3 regions of the Kluyvera sp. NPDC087067 genome follow, and region 2 is predicted to be linked to each of the others. Evidence: predicted binding sites of a transcription regulator. Region 2 holds the regulator's gene; each other region holds the start of a gene.
What was found. The regulator LexA, encoded in region 2, represses DNA repair genes until DNA is damaged. The targets are predictions, from matches to a motif close to TNCTGTATGTACATACAGNA.
Positions count from the first base shown of each region.

Region 1: sbmC (DNA gyrase inhibitor SbmC) is a predicted target of LexA. The motif match lies at 3,342-3,361, and genes of this name have one in related genera.
Region 3: rmuC (DNA recombination protein RmuC) is a predicted target of LexA. The motif match lies at 3,741-3,760, and genes of this name have one in related genera.

Region 1 is NZ_JBIUZS010000004.1:279,059-284,689, forward strand. It holds gene ACIPDS_RS12895 (hypothetical protein) at 1-371, opposite strand, end outside; gene ACIPDS_RS12900 (glycosyltransferase family 2 protein) at 372-1,286, opposite strand; gene ACIPDS_RS12905 (GtrA family protein) at 1,283-1,645, opposite strand; gene ACIPDS_RS12910 (acyltransferase family protein) at 2,071-3,126, opposite strand; gene sbmC (DNA gyrase inhibitor SbmC) at 3,378-3,848, shown strand; gene ACIPDS_RS12920 (serine hydrolase domain-containing protein) at 3,902-5,212, opposite strand; gene ACIPDS_RS12925 (LysR family transcriptional regulator) at 5,353-5,631, shown strand, end outside.
Region 2 is NZ_JBIUZS010000006.1:300,666-306,296, forward strand. It holds gene traF (conjugal transfer protein TraF) at 1-137, opposite strand, end outside; gene ACIPDS_RS16970 (cupin domain-containing protein) at 311-799, opposite strand; gene zur (zinc uptake transcriptional repressor Zur) at 925-1,440, shown strand; gene ACIPDS_RS16980 (CsbD family protein) at 1,495-1,704, opposite strand; gene dinF (MATE family efflux transporter DinF) at 1,839-3,158, opposite strand; gene lexA (transcriptional repressor LexA) at 3,228-3,836, opposite strand; gene ACIPDS_RS16995 (diacylglycerol kinase) at 3,936-4,304, opposite strand; gene plsB (glycerol-3-phosphate 1-O-acyltransferase PlsB) at 4,433-5,631, shown strand, end outside.
Region 3 is NZ_JBIUZS010000012.1:68,801-74,431, reverse strand. It holds gene ubiB (ubiquinone biosynthesis regulatory protein kinase UbiB) at 1-816, opposite strand, end outside; gene ACIPDS_RS21195 (SCP2 domain-containing protein) at 813-1,418, opposite strand; gene ubiE (bifunctional demethylmenaquinone methyltransferase/2-methoxy-6-polyprenyl-1,4-benzoquinol methylase UbiE) at 1,432-2,187, opposite strand; gene rmuC (DNA recombination protein RmuC) at 2,288-3,697, opposite strand; gene udp (uridine phosphorylase) at 3,838-4,599, opposite strand; gene ACIPDS_RS21175 (dienelactone hydrolase family protein) at 4,837-5,631, shown strand, end outside.

The DNA of each region.
Region 1 (5,631 bases), on a different contig from region 2:
ACTATCTGTTCTTTTGATTTTTCACTAATAAGAACAAAAAAGCTGTACAAGAAGATTGTGCAAAGAACAGATGTTATCAAAGCGGTAGTGATTGAGATTGCGAAGAAGAAATTCATCCCAAACTTCATTAGCACTAATGATGAGAATCTGGCAACAATAGGGAATGATATTTCTGGGATGGCTTTTACAGGATTGAATCCACCCCACTCAGGAAGAGCTGAGCGATAACGTGCTAAGTTGCCCCAATCATCTCCAGATACTATCGTTACAGGGTGTATATATGAGAAAAACACCAGTGTCGCGATAAATATAAAACCAAATAAAAGGAATATATATTTCCTTGAGGAAGTTTCAAAAAAGTTGTCTTTCATCTACTTATCCTTCAATACATATCGAGGTCTGTTTTTAACCTCAACATAAATTCTGCCAATGTATTCGCCAAGAACGCCAATACCAATGAGCTGTACGCCGCCAAGAAAAAGGATTGAAACCAGAATAGAGGGATATCCGCGAACAGGATTACCAAATACAACGGTATCGAAAATCATCCATGCGCCGTATAGAAACGAAAGGCCAGCCACAAATAATCCGATATAGGTCCACATACGGAGTGGGAAGGTAGAGAAGCTTGTGATCCCCTCCAGTGCAAGATTCCATAACTTCCAGCCGTTGAATTTGCTATCCCCAGCTACGCGCTCGGCACGTGCATACTCGACGACATCTGTACGACCACCAACCCAGCTCAGAACGCCTTTCATGAACAGATTCCGCTCAGGCATGAGCTTTATATTTTCTACAACTTCACGTGACATCAAACGAAAATCGCCCACGTTCTCTTCAATCTTCGGTGAGCTGATTTTGTTGTGAAGCTTGTAGAACCACTCAGCCGATTTACGTTTGAGCCGTCCATCAGTAGAGCGATCTGTTCTTTTCGCCAGCACCATGTCTGCCCCAGCCTGCCACTTAGCAATGAGGTGGGGAATAACTTCGATAGGGTCTTGCAGATCAACATCAATTGGGATGATTGCGTCGCCGGAAGCGTTGTCGAGCCCAGCAAATAATGCCGGTTCTTTCCCAAAGTTTCGGGTAAAGGATAGCGGTACAACCATTGGGTCCGACGCCGCCAGAGCATTTATGATGGATTCGGTTGCATCGCTGCTCCCGTCGTTGATGAAAACTATCTCAACATCGTGTTGTTTTAGCTCTTCAAACTCACGTACCGTCTTATAGAAAATCGGTATCGTGGCCTCTTCATTAAAGACAGGAACGACCAAAGAGATTTTCATTTAACATCCCTAAATACAATGAATTTCGAATAGATGAACCCTGCGACCAGGCTGAATCCTGAAAATACAATCAGCGTTAGCAGTGCCGGTGCATGGAGGCTGTCTGCAATGTATCCAGTCAGGACTGCCATAGCCCCCATAAAGATAACGAAGGCGACATACCGGCCTGTCGTGGCTTTGGTTTTAAATGTCCATCTGGCATTAACAAAAAAGCTGAACGTCACTGCCACAGAGAACGCAACAAGGTTCGATATCGCCTGGTTCAAGCCGAACAAGCTGAATAGCACTCCAAAGCACGCCCAGTGAAGGGCCGTGTTCAGTACGCCCACGGAAACATAACGACTAAAAAGCTTTAACATTAGTGAAATCAGTAAATTCTGAAAGGCATGAAGTTTAGCATCATCTATTCACATGATCGATAAGGCTATTGAGTTTATGAGGCGATGCTCTCCAGTAGGGTAAACATTTGTGCGAAACAACTTAGAGTCGGTGAAGATGGTTCATCATCTAACGGCAATGCTTTGACGTGGTGAGAATGCAAGCGTAGCCCTTATAATTTTTGATGTGGTATTAGGCTTCGTTAGTGTCTGGGGGAAGTCATTTTCTAATTGTATGATGTTAAATGAAGCTTGGGGGAGATTAATAACGTATTACAGTTATATTATAAAATGATGATGTGGGTCGTGTTGGCACTAGTTAATTTTTTTAGAATGGTGAGGTAATGAAAGGGATAAGCCCAAAAAATGGGCTTTTGTCTTTTTGAATATTTAGTTATTTATTATATTTATGATTCTTTCTTTGCCAATAATTCATTTGCTTTTATACTTTTTATATAATCCACTGCGAGCGAAATAATTATAGGTAAGACTATGCCTGTGGCAATGTACAAAAACCAGTAATGTGGTGTTGAATAATGATTTAAATAGGATGCGCTTTTCATATTATACATTCCTAGTTTATAAAAAACAATATCGAGTATAGTAAAGGTTAATAAGTGATAGCTCATGATTATTTTACTTTTTGAGCCAATCAGTGCTAATAAGTTTAGTTTTTTATCCTGTGATGCTGCTGCATTTGTTATCGCAAGAATTGTGCATATCGATAATAACGATGATAATGTATGAAAAATAAATCCCTGTGGGTATTTACTCCATGACATTAGTAAGCCGCCTAAAACTCCGAAATTTTTCATTGTAAAAATAATTACTATAGACATTATTGGGATGTATAGGCTTTTCATAGAGAGAAGTGTTTTTTTAAACACAAAACCTATGAGGTAGAACATGGAGCCTACTAGTACTTGAGAAATTAGATTATATGTCTGGTTGCTCGTTTCAGCATAGAGTGATGCAACATAACCCATACCAACAAAACCAAAGAGTATTGCGATCCCAAGAATAATCACTTGTTTTTTAATATAAATAATTACTCTGCAAAGTAGACTGGCAAGGGCATATGAAAATAAGAACCAGGCGACCAGGAAGTAACCATTGTTATGAAAGTTTTTATCAAATATGTTTTTAAAAGTGTCAGAAATTGTTGATTTGTATATTTCACCTATGGAAATGTTGTAATAATTACTTATTAATAATGCTATGGCAGAAATAATTATATATGTATATACAATATACCATAAGTGTTTTATTGTGATATTTTTAATGGTTTGTAAGATTGATGTTTCTTTAAAAAGAATTCCGCCAAGTAAGAAAAATAATGGCATATGGAAAGTGTAAGGTTCAAAAATATAAGGAGGCACAATTCCGTAATGCCCCAGCACTACTGCAATCATTCCTAAACCTTGCGCATAACGTAAAGATAAAGATTGTCGATTGGTTAACATATGAACTTAATTGGAAAATGATTTTTTGAAATTATACTATGAATAAATATAGATATACAGGACATAAATCACAAGAATGGTATACATTTCCTATAGCTTAACAATATTTGCCTGACACAGGAGGATTCGTTCAATATCGTACCCCACAAACCACATTGCGAATCCCCTCACATATTCCCCACCACCCATTTGTCTAAACCACAAAACACGAATTACACTGTATAAAAAAACAGCATCAATACGGAGGCAGTATGAACTACGAGATCAAAAACATCGAGCCAAGAAAAATCGCCGGTTTTCATATGGTTGGCCCGTGGGAGCAGACGGTTAAGCAAGGCTTTGAACAACTGATGATGTGGGTAGATGGCAAGCAGACCCCCGCTCAGGAGTGGATTGCTGTTTACTACGATAATCCTGATGAAGTTCCGGCGGAAAAACTACGCTGTGATACGGTTGTTTCCGTGGCTGATGATTTTGTGGTGCCAGAAAACAGTGAAGGCGTCATGACGGCGGCAGTGGCCGGTGGGTTATACGCCGTGGCGCGTGCTCGGGTCGAAAATCATGATTTTGCGACGCCCTGGTATCAGTTCTTTGATAGCGTGCTGAAGGATGAAAAGCATCAAATTGCCGACAAACCCTGCTTTGAGATTTACCACAACAACGGGGCGCAGGATGGCTATTGGGATATCGAAATGTATGTCGCGGTAGCGCCTAAACAGTAAGGAAAATGCCAGAGCGCGAAACGGGCTCTGGCGTTATCTATAACGGTGGCTAATTAATGCAGCGCCTGGGCTATCGCGCTAAACATCAGCGAAGCTTCGAGCGGCTGCGCGTTGAACGATGGCTCAGCCTGTGGCCAGGTTGACCACTGCACGATAACCAGGTTTTCCGCGCGGTTAACCATAATCATCTGGCCAAAAATGCCCAATGCCCACATGGAGTCTTTAAGCGAGTCTTGCGGGAGCGGGACAACGCCTTTTGCCGTGGCGGGTACTTCGTTATTCCACCACTGGTAGCCATAAATCCCTCGTGGATGACCGGCTGAGACCGAGTTTTTTGCGGTAGTCCAATCTGCGGATTGCGCTATCCAGTTTTTTGCCAGTACCTGAGTACCATCCGGCAGACGACCATCGTTTAATACAAACTCGCCAAAGCGGCCCCAGTCTTCCAGCGTAGCGTTAAAGCCGTGTGCGCCAACGTCATGCTTATCTTTGCTGTAGGAATGCCAGACGCCGTCATTGGCCATGCCATAAGGTTTCCAGAGCGTTTTTTCCAGATAATGGGCCAGCGGCATGCCGGTTGCGCGCTCGAGAACATCACCCAATAACCAGGCGCCGCCCGAGGAGTACGACCACACCTCTCCGGCAGGGTGCGCGCGTTTAAGTCCCGAAACCAGTTTACGCACGCAGTCGTAAGTCCCTGGATGCGCTTCACACTGGGTCAATTTGGCGAAATCAGACTGTGGATTGGTATAATCCTCGTTCCACGCCACGCCGGAGGTATGCTGGATAAGCTGCTTCAGCGTTACCCCTTCCCAGGCTGTACCTTTGAGATCGGGCTCATATTGAGTTACCAGATCGTCCATTGAGTGAATTTTGCCTTCCTTGACCGCCGCGCCCACCAGAACGGAAACGACCGCTTTCCCGACAGAGCGCGACGTCCATAGCGTCGTATCGGTATTGCCTTGCGCCAGATATTTCCACGCTACTTTGCCGTTTTTGAGCACCAGCATGCCGCTGACATTCTGCCGTTTGACGTAGTCCTGCAGGTTAAACTGCTGACCGTTAATCTGATACGTCGCCTGCGTCAGCGGCTTTTCGGCGCTAAGGAGGGGAGTGGATTGCCCATGGCGGAAAACATCACCTTGATAGTTGCGATAATCGTTACGAAAACCGATCACGCGATCGGCCTGACTCCAGGTCAGCATTTTCTGGGTATCGGGCAGCTGCTTATCAAAAGGCGCGGGGCAATGGGTTAATTCAGTGCCTTCACAGGCGGCCATGGCGGCGGGGGAAAGCAGCGCGCCAGCGATAAGGCTTGCCAGGATGCATGACGTTGCGGTTAACGATTTTTGTTTATTATTCATCGTATTCTCGTTCGAAGTTTATAGAAGTAGACACCGTAGCCCGGGACGATCGCGGGATAGGTGCAGTATAAAAATCGACGACCTATAATAAAAAACGCGTAATGGGGGAAAAACCCCCACATCAAACCCGGGAGTGCGTTTTGCCATCTTTGTCCTATTCGTTTGCACAACTTGAAGCCTTTACCGCCGTGGCGGCGCACGGGAGCCTGGTGAAAGCGGCCGCCAAACTCGGTAAGGATCGAACGACGCTACGCGATCTTATCGATTTGCTGGAAGATGGCCTGGGTTATGCGCTGTTTGTCCGTGAGGGAAAAACGCTGCAACTGACGCCGGAAGGCGACTTACTTCAGCGACAGGCGCAATTGCTGATGCGTCAGGCCCGGGCATTCGAGCAGTTTGCCTGCCAGGTGCCGTCAACC
Region 2 (5,631 bases):
TAGTTCCCGGACGCCACACCGGTGCCACCCATGGCGTCATTTCTGGCTTCCGTCCATCCGTTTGCTGCCCCTGCCTGTCCTGCCACTAAAAAAGAGACAGCGATCCCCATCAGCGAAAATTTTTCGTTTTTTTTCACAGTTTGCCCGTCTTATTGTCTGTTATGAAACAACGCTCCCTCCGTTATCACCTGGAGAGAGACGAACTATTGCTGTGAATAACGGGACAAAAAGTGTCTTGTTCCCTTAACTGAAATTTTCGACAGGGCTATCGTTATTAGTAAGCGCCCTACTCTTTTATAGAAGAGGATCGTTAATTCCGCCCGGGTTTTCCGTCATGGGGGCCAAAAAACTGCGGCGGATGATCCACCCAACGGTCTTCGCGCGTCACGGCATACGAAGCGTTTAACGGATAGTAGATGCGGTTTGAACGCTTATTTGCCTCACCAACCACCAATAAACGCACCTCTTCTGAGGTGTTATTGATAAAGGTGTGGCAAACCCCGGTTCCGGCCGGAAAACCCACGCTGTCACCCGGCTCAAGTTTCCACAAATAGCCGTTGATCCACGCCTGAGGGTAGCCCTCCAGCACATAAACAAACTCTTCTTCATCACTTTCAGCGTGCGGGTAAGAGGTGCGGCGGCCGGGCGGTAATCGCTCGTGGTGAATACCGATATGCCTTAACCCCAGCGCGCGAGCCAGCGGGGCGCCAATAGCAAAACGTTCTTCGCTATCGGGATAAGTCGAATTATCGGGTCCTTCAACATCGTGCCAATGGCGAATGCAATCGGGTCTTTTCATCATTTTCGTCCTGAGTGTGAACTGTGCCTGCCATAACACACCTATAGCACACTGGTGGAAACTCGGTGTTTCCGGCATAACATGATAAAGTATGCGTTTGTTTCACTCGTGACTTGAGGACGCCAATGGATAAGACCACTACGCAAGAACTGTTAGCGCAAGCTGAAATGCTTTGTGCGCAACGCGGCGTGCGCCTGACTCCGCAACGTCTGGAAGTACTGCGCCTGATGAGTTTGCAGGAAGGGGCGATTAGCGCCTACGATCTGCTCGACCTGCTGCGTGTCAAAGAACCTCAGGCTAAACCGCCAACGGTTTACCGGGCGCTGGAGTTTTTGCTGGAACAGGGTTTTGTCCATAAAGTCGAATCTGCCAACAGCTACGTGCTGTGCCATCTGTTCGATCAACCGACACACACCTCGGCGATGTTTATCTGCGACCGCTGTGGCGTGGTGAAGGAAGAGTGTGCGGAAGGGGTGGAAGATATTATGCATACGCTGGCGGCAAAAATGGGCTTTGCCCTGCGCCATAACGTGATTGAAGCACATGGTTTATGTTCAGGATGCGTGGAAGTGGAAGCGTGCCGAGCGCATGAACATTGCCAACACGATCATACTATTCAGATTAAAAAGAAATCCCGCTAGCGGGCGCTAAACGGGGGAGCGTACATCCTTGTACGCACGGGTAGGAATTAAACGTTACCAGTGATGGTTATTACGTTTGTCCCAGGTATCCACTTCTTTCTCGGCTTCATCCTTCGCGTAGCCGTAACGTTCCTGAATTTTACCGACCAGCTGATCGCGTTTCCCTTCGATCACCGTCATATCATCATCGGTCAGTTTGCCCCATTGCTCTTTCACTTTACCTTTCAGCTGTTTCCAGTTACCGCCGACTTCGTCTTTATTCATAGTTAAATCCTCGAACGTCAGTGTGTGATTAGTGAAGGTTGCTGTAGAGCAGACGTCTTTTTCTCTAAGCGTGATAATAATTGTAGTCACTCATTCTGGGTGTGATTCACTATTCGGAATCTTTAACCGTTTCGTCAAACAAACCAGCTATTGTTCCGCCAGTGCCGACGCCAGATAACCGCCAGAGATAAACCGCGTAAAGCGAGGAAAACCGCCAGCGCCAACCACAGACCGTGGTTGCCCAGCCACGGCAAGGCCAGCAGCGTTAATGCAAACCCCGCCGCCGCAACCGCCATGCTGTTACGCATCTCGGCACCGCGCGTTGCGCCAATGAACATGCCATCAAGCAGATAACACCACACGCCGATCACTGGCAGCACCACCTGCCAGAGCACATAGCGGTCGGCTAGCTGTTGCAGTTCAGGCAAGGACGTCAGCAGCGCGACAATATGCTCGCCGAAAATGGCATAGATCAGCGCGAAGGCCAGCGCCACCACGCCCGCCTGACGACACGCAGCCCGCCATACCTCCAGCAGTTTGCTGTCATCGCGCGCACCATAGGCCTGCCCGGAGTGCGCTTCTACCGCGTAGGCAAAGCCGTCCAGCGCGTAGGCCGTGAAGGTCAGCATGGTCATCAGCACCGCATTCACCGCCACGACGTCGCTACCAAGACGTGCGCCAAAAACGGTCACCGCGCCAAAGCACAGCTGGAGCAGTAACGAACGCAGCATGATGTCGCGGTTTAGCGCCAGCAAGCGGCGGAAATCCCCTGCCCATGCGGTTTTGAGCATTGCCCAGGAAATCCCGCGCATAACCAGCACCTTGCGAACCATGCCCAGCCCCACCAGCAAGGTGGCGTATTCGGCAATCGCCGTCGCCATCGCCGCGCCCTGCACGTTCATGTGCAGTCCCATGACTAGCCACAGATCCAGCACGATGTTCAGCACGTTGCCGACCACCAAAAGCACCACCGGCGCGCGGGCGTATTGCACGCCGAGCAACCAGCCCAGCAGCACCAGATTTGCCAGTGACGCGGGCGCGCTTAACCAGCGGATAGTGAGGAAACGCCGCGCCTGCTCGAGCACCTCGCCGCTTCCCCCAACGATGGACAACGCCAGATCGATTAATGGATTTCTGAACAGGACAATCAGTAGCCCCGCCCCTAGCGCCAGCAGCAGCGGCTGTACCAACGCGCGAGCCAGCGCATGCGGATTTTTGGCACCAAACGCCTGTGAGGTCAGGCCGGTGGTGCTCATGCGTAAAAACAGCAGCAGCATGAACAGGAAGCTGGTGGCGGTGGCACCAATCGCCACGCCGCCGAGGTAAACCGGGCTATCAAGGTGACCAATCACGGCAGTATCCACCAGTCCCAGAAGGGGAACGGTGATATTGGAGAAAATCATGGGTAGCGCAAGGCGCCACAGAGCCTTATCGGCACGAGTAAGTAGCGGCATGTGTATAGACCAGAAAGAAAAAAGGCTGTGATAGCGAGAGCCTCACAGCCGTTTAAAACAGGGGAAAGGTTACAGCCATTCACCGTTGCGTATAACGCCAACGGCCAGCCCTTCAATGGAGAAGCTCTGCTGACGCAGATCGACCACGATAGGGGAAAATTCGCTGTTTTCTGGCAGCAGTTCGACGACGTTACCTTGTTTTTTCAGGCGTTTCACCGTCACTTCTTCGTCGATTCGCGCGACCACAACCTGCCCGTTACGCACGTCCTGAGTTTTATGCACAGCAAGCAGATCGCCATCCATAATACCGATATCTTTCATCGACATGCCGCTCACGCGAAGCAGGAAATCTGCGCTTGGTTTGAACAGCGAAGGGTCAACCTGGTAGTGCCCTTCAATGTGCTGCTGCGCCAGCAGCGGTTCACCGGCTGCCACGCGACCTATCAGCGGCAGGCCCGTTTCTTCTTCCACCAGCAGGCGGATACCACGAGAGGCGCCTGAAACAATTTCAAGAACCCCTTTACGCGCGAGCGCTTTGAGGTGTTCTTCAGCCGCGTTTGGGGAACGGAACCCCAAGCGCTGAGCAATTTCCGCACGCGTTGGCGGCATGCCCGTCTGGCCGATGTGATCCCGGATGAGATCAAACACCTCTTGCTGCCTGGTCGTTAATGCTTTCATTCCGCCCCCTGGGTGTATATACAGTTATGCTGTGAGTATATACAGCTAGTGTCTATTTTGGAACCGTAAAACACGCAAAATCAGGCAGTTTTCACAGCTTTAGTGGAAATGCGCCCACAACAGGATGCCCCAGGTGATAAGCGCAACGAAAATCGACAGTAGCACCGCCGCCGATCCCATGTCTTTCGCCCGCCCGGACAGCTCGTGATACTCCGAGCCAATACGGTCAACTACCGCTTCCAGTGCACTATTGAGAATTTCCACTATCATCACCAAAAGGACAGAACCGATAAGCAGCACGCGGGTGATGGGATCAACGTCCAGCCAGCAGGCGATGATAATTGCCACGACCGAGGCGACGCCTTCCTGACGGAATGCCGCTTCGTTGATCCATGCTGCGCGAAATCCTTTCCAGGAATAGCCAGCAGCTTTGATGATTCGGGTGAGCCCAGTGGTATTATTGGCCATCTAAAGAACCTTTTTCATTTATACGTCAATGACAATGCGTGTTATGAAGCGGTAGAACAGAAATTCTGCCGACTTTCTGATATTCTTGCCGCGCATTTGCATGATTAACCAGAGGCTTTACATCGTTTATGTCCGGCTGGCCACGAATTTACTACAAATTACTGAATTTACCATTAAGTGTTCTGGTAAAGAGCAAGTCTATTCCGGCAGAACCTGCCCAGGAATTGGGGCTTGATACATCACGTCCAATTATGTATGTCCTGCCTTATAACTCTAAGGCCGACTTACTGACGCTGCGCGCGCAGTGTCTGGCGCACGAGCTTCCCGACCCGCTTGAACCGTTAGAGATCGACGGCACCCTGCTGCCGCGCTACGTGTTCATTCACGGTGGCCCTCGCGTCTTTACATACTACACGCCGAAAGAAGAGTCGATTAAGCTGTTCCACGACTATCTCGATCTGCACCGCAGCAATCCCAATCTGGATGTGCAAATGGTGCCGGTATCGGTGATGTTTGGGCGTTCTCCAGGTCGCGAGAAAGGCGAAGTGAATCCGCCATTGAGGATGCTAAACGGCTTCCAGAAATTCTTTGCCGTCTCCTGGCTTGGCCGCGATAGCTTCGTGCGTTTTTCGCCGTCCGTCTCGCTGCGCCGCATGGCCGACGAGCATGGTACGGATAAAACCATCGCCCAAAAACTGGCGCGCGTGGCGCGTATGCACTTTGCCCGCCAGCGTCTGGCTGCGGTAGGCCCACGCCTGCCTGCGCGTCATGACCTGTTCAAAAAACTGCTGGCGTCAAAAGCGATTGCTAAAGCGGTAGAAGATGAAGCGCGCAGCAAAAAAATCTCCCACGAAAAGGCGCAGCAGAATGCGATTGCGCTGATGGAAGAGATTGCCGCTAACTTCTCCTATGAGATGATCCGTCTGACCGACCGTATCCTGAGTTTTACCTGGAACCGTCTGTATCAGGGGATTAACGTGCATAACGCCGAGCGCGTACGCCAGCTGGCGCACGACGGGCATGAGATTGTGTATGTGCCCTGCCACCGCAGCCACATGGACTATCTGCTGCTTTCTTACGTGCTCTATCACCAGGGGCTGGTGCCGCCGCATATTGCTGCCGGTATCAACCTGAACTTCTGGCCGGCTGGCCCGATTTTCCGCCGCCTGGGCGCGTTCTTTATCCGTCGTACCTTCAAGGGCAATAAGCTCTACTCCACCGTGTTCCGGGAATATCTGGGCGAGCTGTTTAGCCGTGGTTATTCCGTCGAGTACTTCGTTGAGGGCGGACGCTCTCGTACCGGTCGCCTGCTGGATCCGAAAACCGG
Region 3 (5,631 bases), on a different contig from region 2:
TACACCGCGTTCAGCCAGCAATTGCATGTTGGTATTTTGCTTTTCCAGCGTGTCGATATCCGACACCGGAATGCCGTAGATGCGCTCCATTACCAGCATATCAACGCGGCAATAGTCGGAGTAAACCTCTGGCACATAGAGCATCGGGCTGTTTTCAAAATTACGACGCAGCTGAATGGCGTTAGCGGCCTCACGCAGCAGGTTTAACTCATCGAGCAACGTTTTTTCATAGTCGCGAACCACTTCCAGCGGACGCAGACGGCGACCATCCGGCAGCAGGCGTGGAACCCAGCGCGCCAGACGATAGATAAGCTTCATATCTGCTTTGATGATCGGCAGAATATCCGGGCGAATGACCTTAATCACCACTTCCCGACCATTCTCTTTTAAGCGTGCCGTATGCACCTGGGCAATTGAAGCGGAAGCCAGTGGGTTAATATCAAAATCGTCAAACCAGCTTTCGACCGGGATATCGCCCATCGATTTTTCAATTTGCTGTTTTGCCAACTTGCCATCAAACGGCGCCACGCGATCTTGCAGCATGACCAGCTGGTCGGCAATTTGCGGCGGGAAAAGGTCGCGACGAGTAGAGAGCATCTGGCCGAACTTGATCCACACCGGGCCAAGTTCCTGAAGCGCTAATCGCAGGCGGTCACCCAGCGGTTTATCCTTATGGCGATTTGGCATCCAGAATAGCAGCCGACGCCCGATACGCAGCGGCAGCGTGATTCGCATTTTAGGGATCAGCTCATCAAGCCCGTAGCTCAAGAAGGTGCGGATGATAAAATACAGGCGCCGTAATTCTCCTGGCGTCATTTCTCCTCCAGTTTTTCCAGCCGTTTGGTGAGGGCTGCAAGCTCTCGCTCTACGGCCATCGCTTCTTCAGCAAACCAGGCCACTTCTAATGCACCCGGCGCAAGACGCCACTCTTCAGTGAGCGTTTCAGCCACATATCGCTGCTGGCGCGCCAGGCCATGCTGCAAAAACTTCATCCCCCCACGCAGCGCTTTACTGACGCCTTCGGCCGCAATATCTCCGGTATATGGCGCGAGCAGCTCCGCGGGGTCGAACTCAGCGAGGTCAGCCAGCGATACAAGATTCTGCACCACCTGAAGATCGCCCTGCACTTCGAGGTCGTTATTACGGATAAGCGCGGTGAGCTGCTGTCGGTTACGCAACTGCGGCAATACGCTAACGCGGGTGGTCACGGTACAATCGGCCTCGCCTTCCCATGCCCCCAGCACGTCAACCTGACGTTCGCTGAAAACCAACACCAGCGGCGAGGTGAACTCTTTAAGCTCAATGCGCAGTACTTTACCAATGAGACGCTGACGCGCAGGCTTCAATGCCTTCTCACGCCACAGCAGCGCGTTGATGGCGGTCTCAATGCTGCCGGTTACTAAGGGTTTCAACGGCATAGCAGCCTCTCAATCAGAATTTATAGCCACGGTGCAGCGCGACGATCCCCGCCGTCAGGTTGTAGTAATCTACGTTTTCCAGACCCGCGTTCTGCATCATCTCTTTGAGCGTATCCTGATTCGGGTGCATACGGATGGACTCTGCCAGGTAGCGGTAGCTGTCCGCATCATTCGCCACCATTTCGCCAATGCGCGGCAGAATATGGAACGAGTAGGCATCGTAGGCTTTACTTAGCGGCTCGATAATCGGCTTGGAGAACTCCAGCACCAGCAGGCGACCGCCGGGCTTTAACACGCGGTACATAGAACGCAGCGCTTTGTCTTTATCGGTGACGTTACGCAGGCCAAAGGAAATGGTGATGCAGTCAAAGGTGTTGTCCGGGAACGGCAGTGCTTCTGCGTTAGCCTGAACGTATTCAACGTTACCCACTACGCCAATATTGCGCAGCTTTTCACGACCCATTTTCAACATTGAGTCGTTAATATCAGCCAGCACAACGCGCCCAGTTTCACCCACGATACGCGAGAATTTGGCCGTCAGGTCACCGGTACCGCCCGCCAGATCGAGAACAGTCTGTCCACGGCGCACGCCGCTGCAATCAATGGTAAAACGCTTCCAGAGACGATGGATACCGAATGACATCAGGTCATTCATCACATCGTATTTTGCGGCGACAGAATGGAATACATGCGCCACCATGTCTACCTTCTGATCTTTGGCAATTGTTTGAAAACCAAAGTGCGTCGTTTCTTGTGAATCCTCAACCATCTCTATGCCTGCTTATCAAGAAAATGTTCATGGAGTGTAACAGATTGGACTCAATTGCCCTACGATTCCACCCCGTTACAAAATCGGTTGTATCGCTGAATTAACGGCGTTCTGCCGCTAACGGATTGTCATCATTCAACTCTTCATCGTCGCGCAGTCGGAACTCATCATCTTGCGAAGTCGCTTGCTCAACGAGATCCGGATTAATCTCGCGTTTGACCTCAACGCCAAGATGACGAAACGCCTCAGCCTGCGACAACACGTTACCCCGACCTGATGTGAGTTTTTTCATCGCCTGACGATAGTTATCCTGCGCTTTATCAAGGCTCTGCCCAATGGACGACATGTCATCGACGAAGAGCCGCATTTTGTCATATAAGCGGCTGGCGCGTTCAGCAATATGTTGCGCATTGCGGCTCTGATGTTCATAGCGCCACAAATTGGCAATGGTACGCAGCGCGACCAGCAGCGTGGTAGGACTTACCAGCATAATATTATTTTTCAGCGCTTCGCTGATCAATTCTGGCTGGCGATCGAGCGCCAGTAAAAACGCCGGTTCGACGGGAATAAACATCAGCACGTAATCCAGGGAGCGTAGCCCCGGCAACTGGTGATAATCTTTTCGCCCTAACAGCCGAATATGGTTACGCACCGCCGCAATATGCTCCTGCAGCGCGGTTTCACGGGTGTAGTCATCTTCGGCATTAAAGTAGCGTTCATAGGCCACCAGCGTCATTTTGGCATCCACGACCACGTCTTTACGATGCGGAAGACGAACGATAACGTCCGGCTGCATACGGGAGTTGGCGTCGGTATTAATGCTGACCTGGGTTTCATACTCATGGCCTTCGCGGAGCCCGGAAGCCTCCAGTACGCGGGTGAGTACCACTTCTCCCCAGTTACCTTGAGTTTTGTTATCGCCTTTTAGCGCACGAGTGAGGTTCACCGCTTCCTGCGCCATCTGGGCATTCAGCTGTTGCAGATTACGAATTTCATGCGCCAGCGTGTGTCGCTCGCGCGCTTCCTGACCGAAGCTGTCCTGAACCTGACGGCGAAAACCATCGAGCTGTTCACGCAGCGGCGTCAGTAGACCGTGCAGACTTTGACGATTTTGCTCGTCCACCCGGCGATTGCTCTGTTCAAAGATGCGGTTGGCAAGATTTTCAAACTGCTCGCTCAGACGCTGTTCGCTGTTGAGCATCAGGCGGTGTTTTTCATCGCCGTGCTGACGAGTGGTCTCCAGCAGGGTAGTGACTTCGCGCAAATCGACTTCGAGCGACGAGTTGATTTCTCGCAGGCTACGCAACTCATTGTTCAGCAGCTCGCACTCTTCGCGCCAGTGGGCATTCTGGGCAATGTTTTGTTTTGCCGCGCTGAGCTCACCGTACACATCGCGTTCTTCCGCCAACTGCTCGGCACGTTGATGCGCCACACGATAGCTCGCCGCTAGCCAGCCAATCGCAATGCCCGCCAGCGCCACTAACGCATAAATCACCACGGCAATATCCACAACGCCCCCTACTTAAACCGGTTATTCGCACAAAATAGAATTGTGCTGTATAAACGTCCAGTTTTAAAGCAGTTTCCTGCGAGCGGCTACGCAAAAAGAAAAAGGCCGAACAAGTCGGCCTTTTACGCAGGAGAGGAAACCTACAGCAGGCGACGCGCCGCTTCTACGACGATTTTCACCGCATGGCTTTCAGTCTGCTTCATAGTTTCTGCGTTTGGAATTTCCTGCTGGGTACGGTTAACGATAACGCCAGCAACCATCCCCGCGCGCAGACCCTGGCTTGAGCACATGGTCAGCAGGGTGGCAGATTCCATTTCATAGTTCATCACGCCCATTGACTGCCACTCTTCCATCGAGCCTTTGTAGTTTCTGACTACGCGGCCGGAGAAGGTGTCGTAGCGTTCCTGACCTGGGTAGAAGGTGTCAGATGAGGCGGTCACGCCCACGTGAGTGGTCGCACCGATAGCTTTCGCCGCTTCAACCAGCGCCGTGGTACAGGCGAAATCAGCAACCGCAGGATATTCCATTGGCGCAAAGTGCAGGCTCGCACCATCAAGACGGACGGATGCGGTTGTCACCAGCACATCACCAACGTTGATATGCGGCTGAATAGCGCCGGTGGTGCCGACACGCAGGAAGGTGCGGATACCTAACTGTGCCAGTTCTTCCACGGCAATAGAGGTCGACGGGCCGCCGATACCGGTGGAGCACACGATCACTGACTTGCCATCCAGCTCGGCACGCCAGGAGGTAAATTCACGATGAGATGCCAGTTTTACCGGCTTATCCATCAGCGCGGCGATCTTTTCCACACGCTCCGGGTCACCGGGGACGATCGCAAGCGTAGCCCCTTGTAAATCGTTTTTAGTGAGGCCGAGATGAAAAACATCAGACTTGGACATAAAGAACTCCTCTGTGGTTTAAGTTTTGCAGAAGAAGCAAAAATGTACTTTATAGAAGACCATCACTTTTTTTCGTGACTATCATCACTAAGGGATAAAAATATTACATTAAATTCCACGCAATTAGTGATTCACATCACATTAACAAGTTATTGTGATCCCCTGCTGCACAAAAATACGCCGTATTGAGGCACTGTGATTCTGCTATGAGTTCATTACAAGGGTACGGAGAATGCCATGACAATCAATAAACAACCTGGATTTGCATCTGCTGCTTCACCCCATGCCTCGACCGCCATCCATACGTCCGATGAGGCGATTACGGCGGGAGAAACCTCCATCCCCTCACAGGGCGATACGCTGCCGGCTTATCACGCCCGCCCTAAACATAGCGATGCGCCTCTCCCGGTAATCATCGTAGTGCAGGAGATTTTTGGCGTCCACGAGCACATCCGCGATATCTGCCGCCGCCTGGCTCTGGAGGGGTATCTGGCTATCGCACCAGAGCTCTATTTCCGCCAGGGCGATGCGAATGACTATGACGATATCCCGTCATTGTTCAGCGGTCTGGTATCAAAAGTTCCCGATGCCCAGGTGCTGGTCGACCTCGACCACGTTGCCAGTTGGGCGGCGCGCAATGGCGGTGACGCAAACCGCTTATCCATCACCGGTTTTTGCTGGGGGGGACGTATTGCCTGGCTGTATGCCGCGCACAATCCACAGTTGAAAGCCGCCGTGGCCTGGTACGGTCGCCTGACCGGCGACAAGACGCTCAACAATCCAAAACACCCGGTGGATGTGGCGGTAGACCTGAGCGCCCCGGTGCTTGGGCTGTACGGCGGTCAGGACACAGGGATCTCACTTGAATCAGTGGAAACCATGCGTCATGCGCTGCGCGCGGCTAATGCGAAGGCTGAGATTGTGGTGTATCCCGATGCCGGACACGCGTTTAATGCCGATTATCGCGAAAGTTATCATGAAGAGTCAGCCAAAGATGGCTGGCAACGTATGCTGGCATGGTTTGCGCAGTAT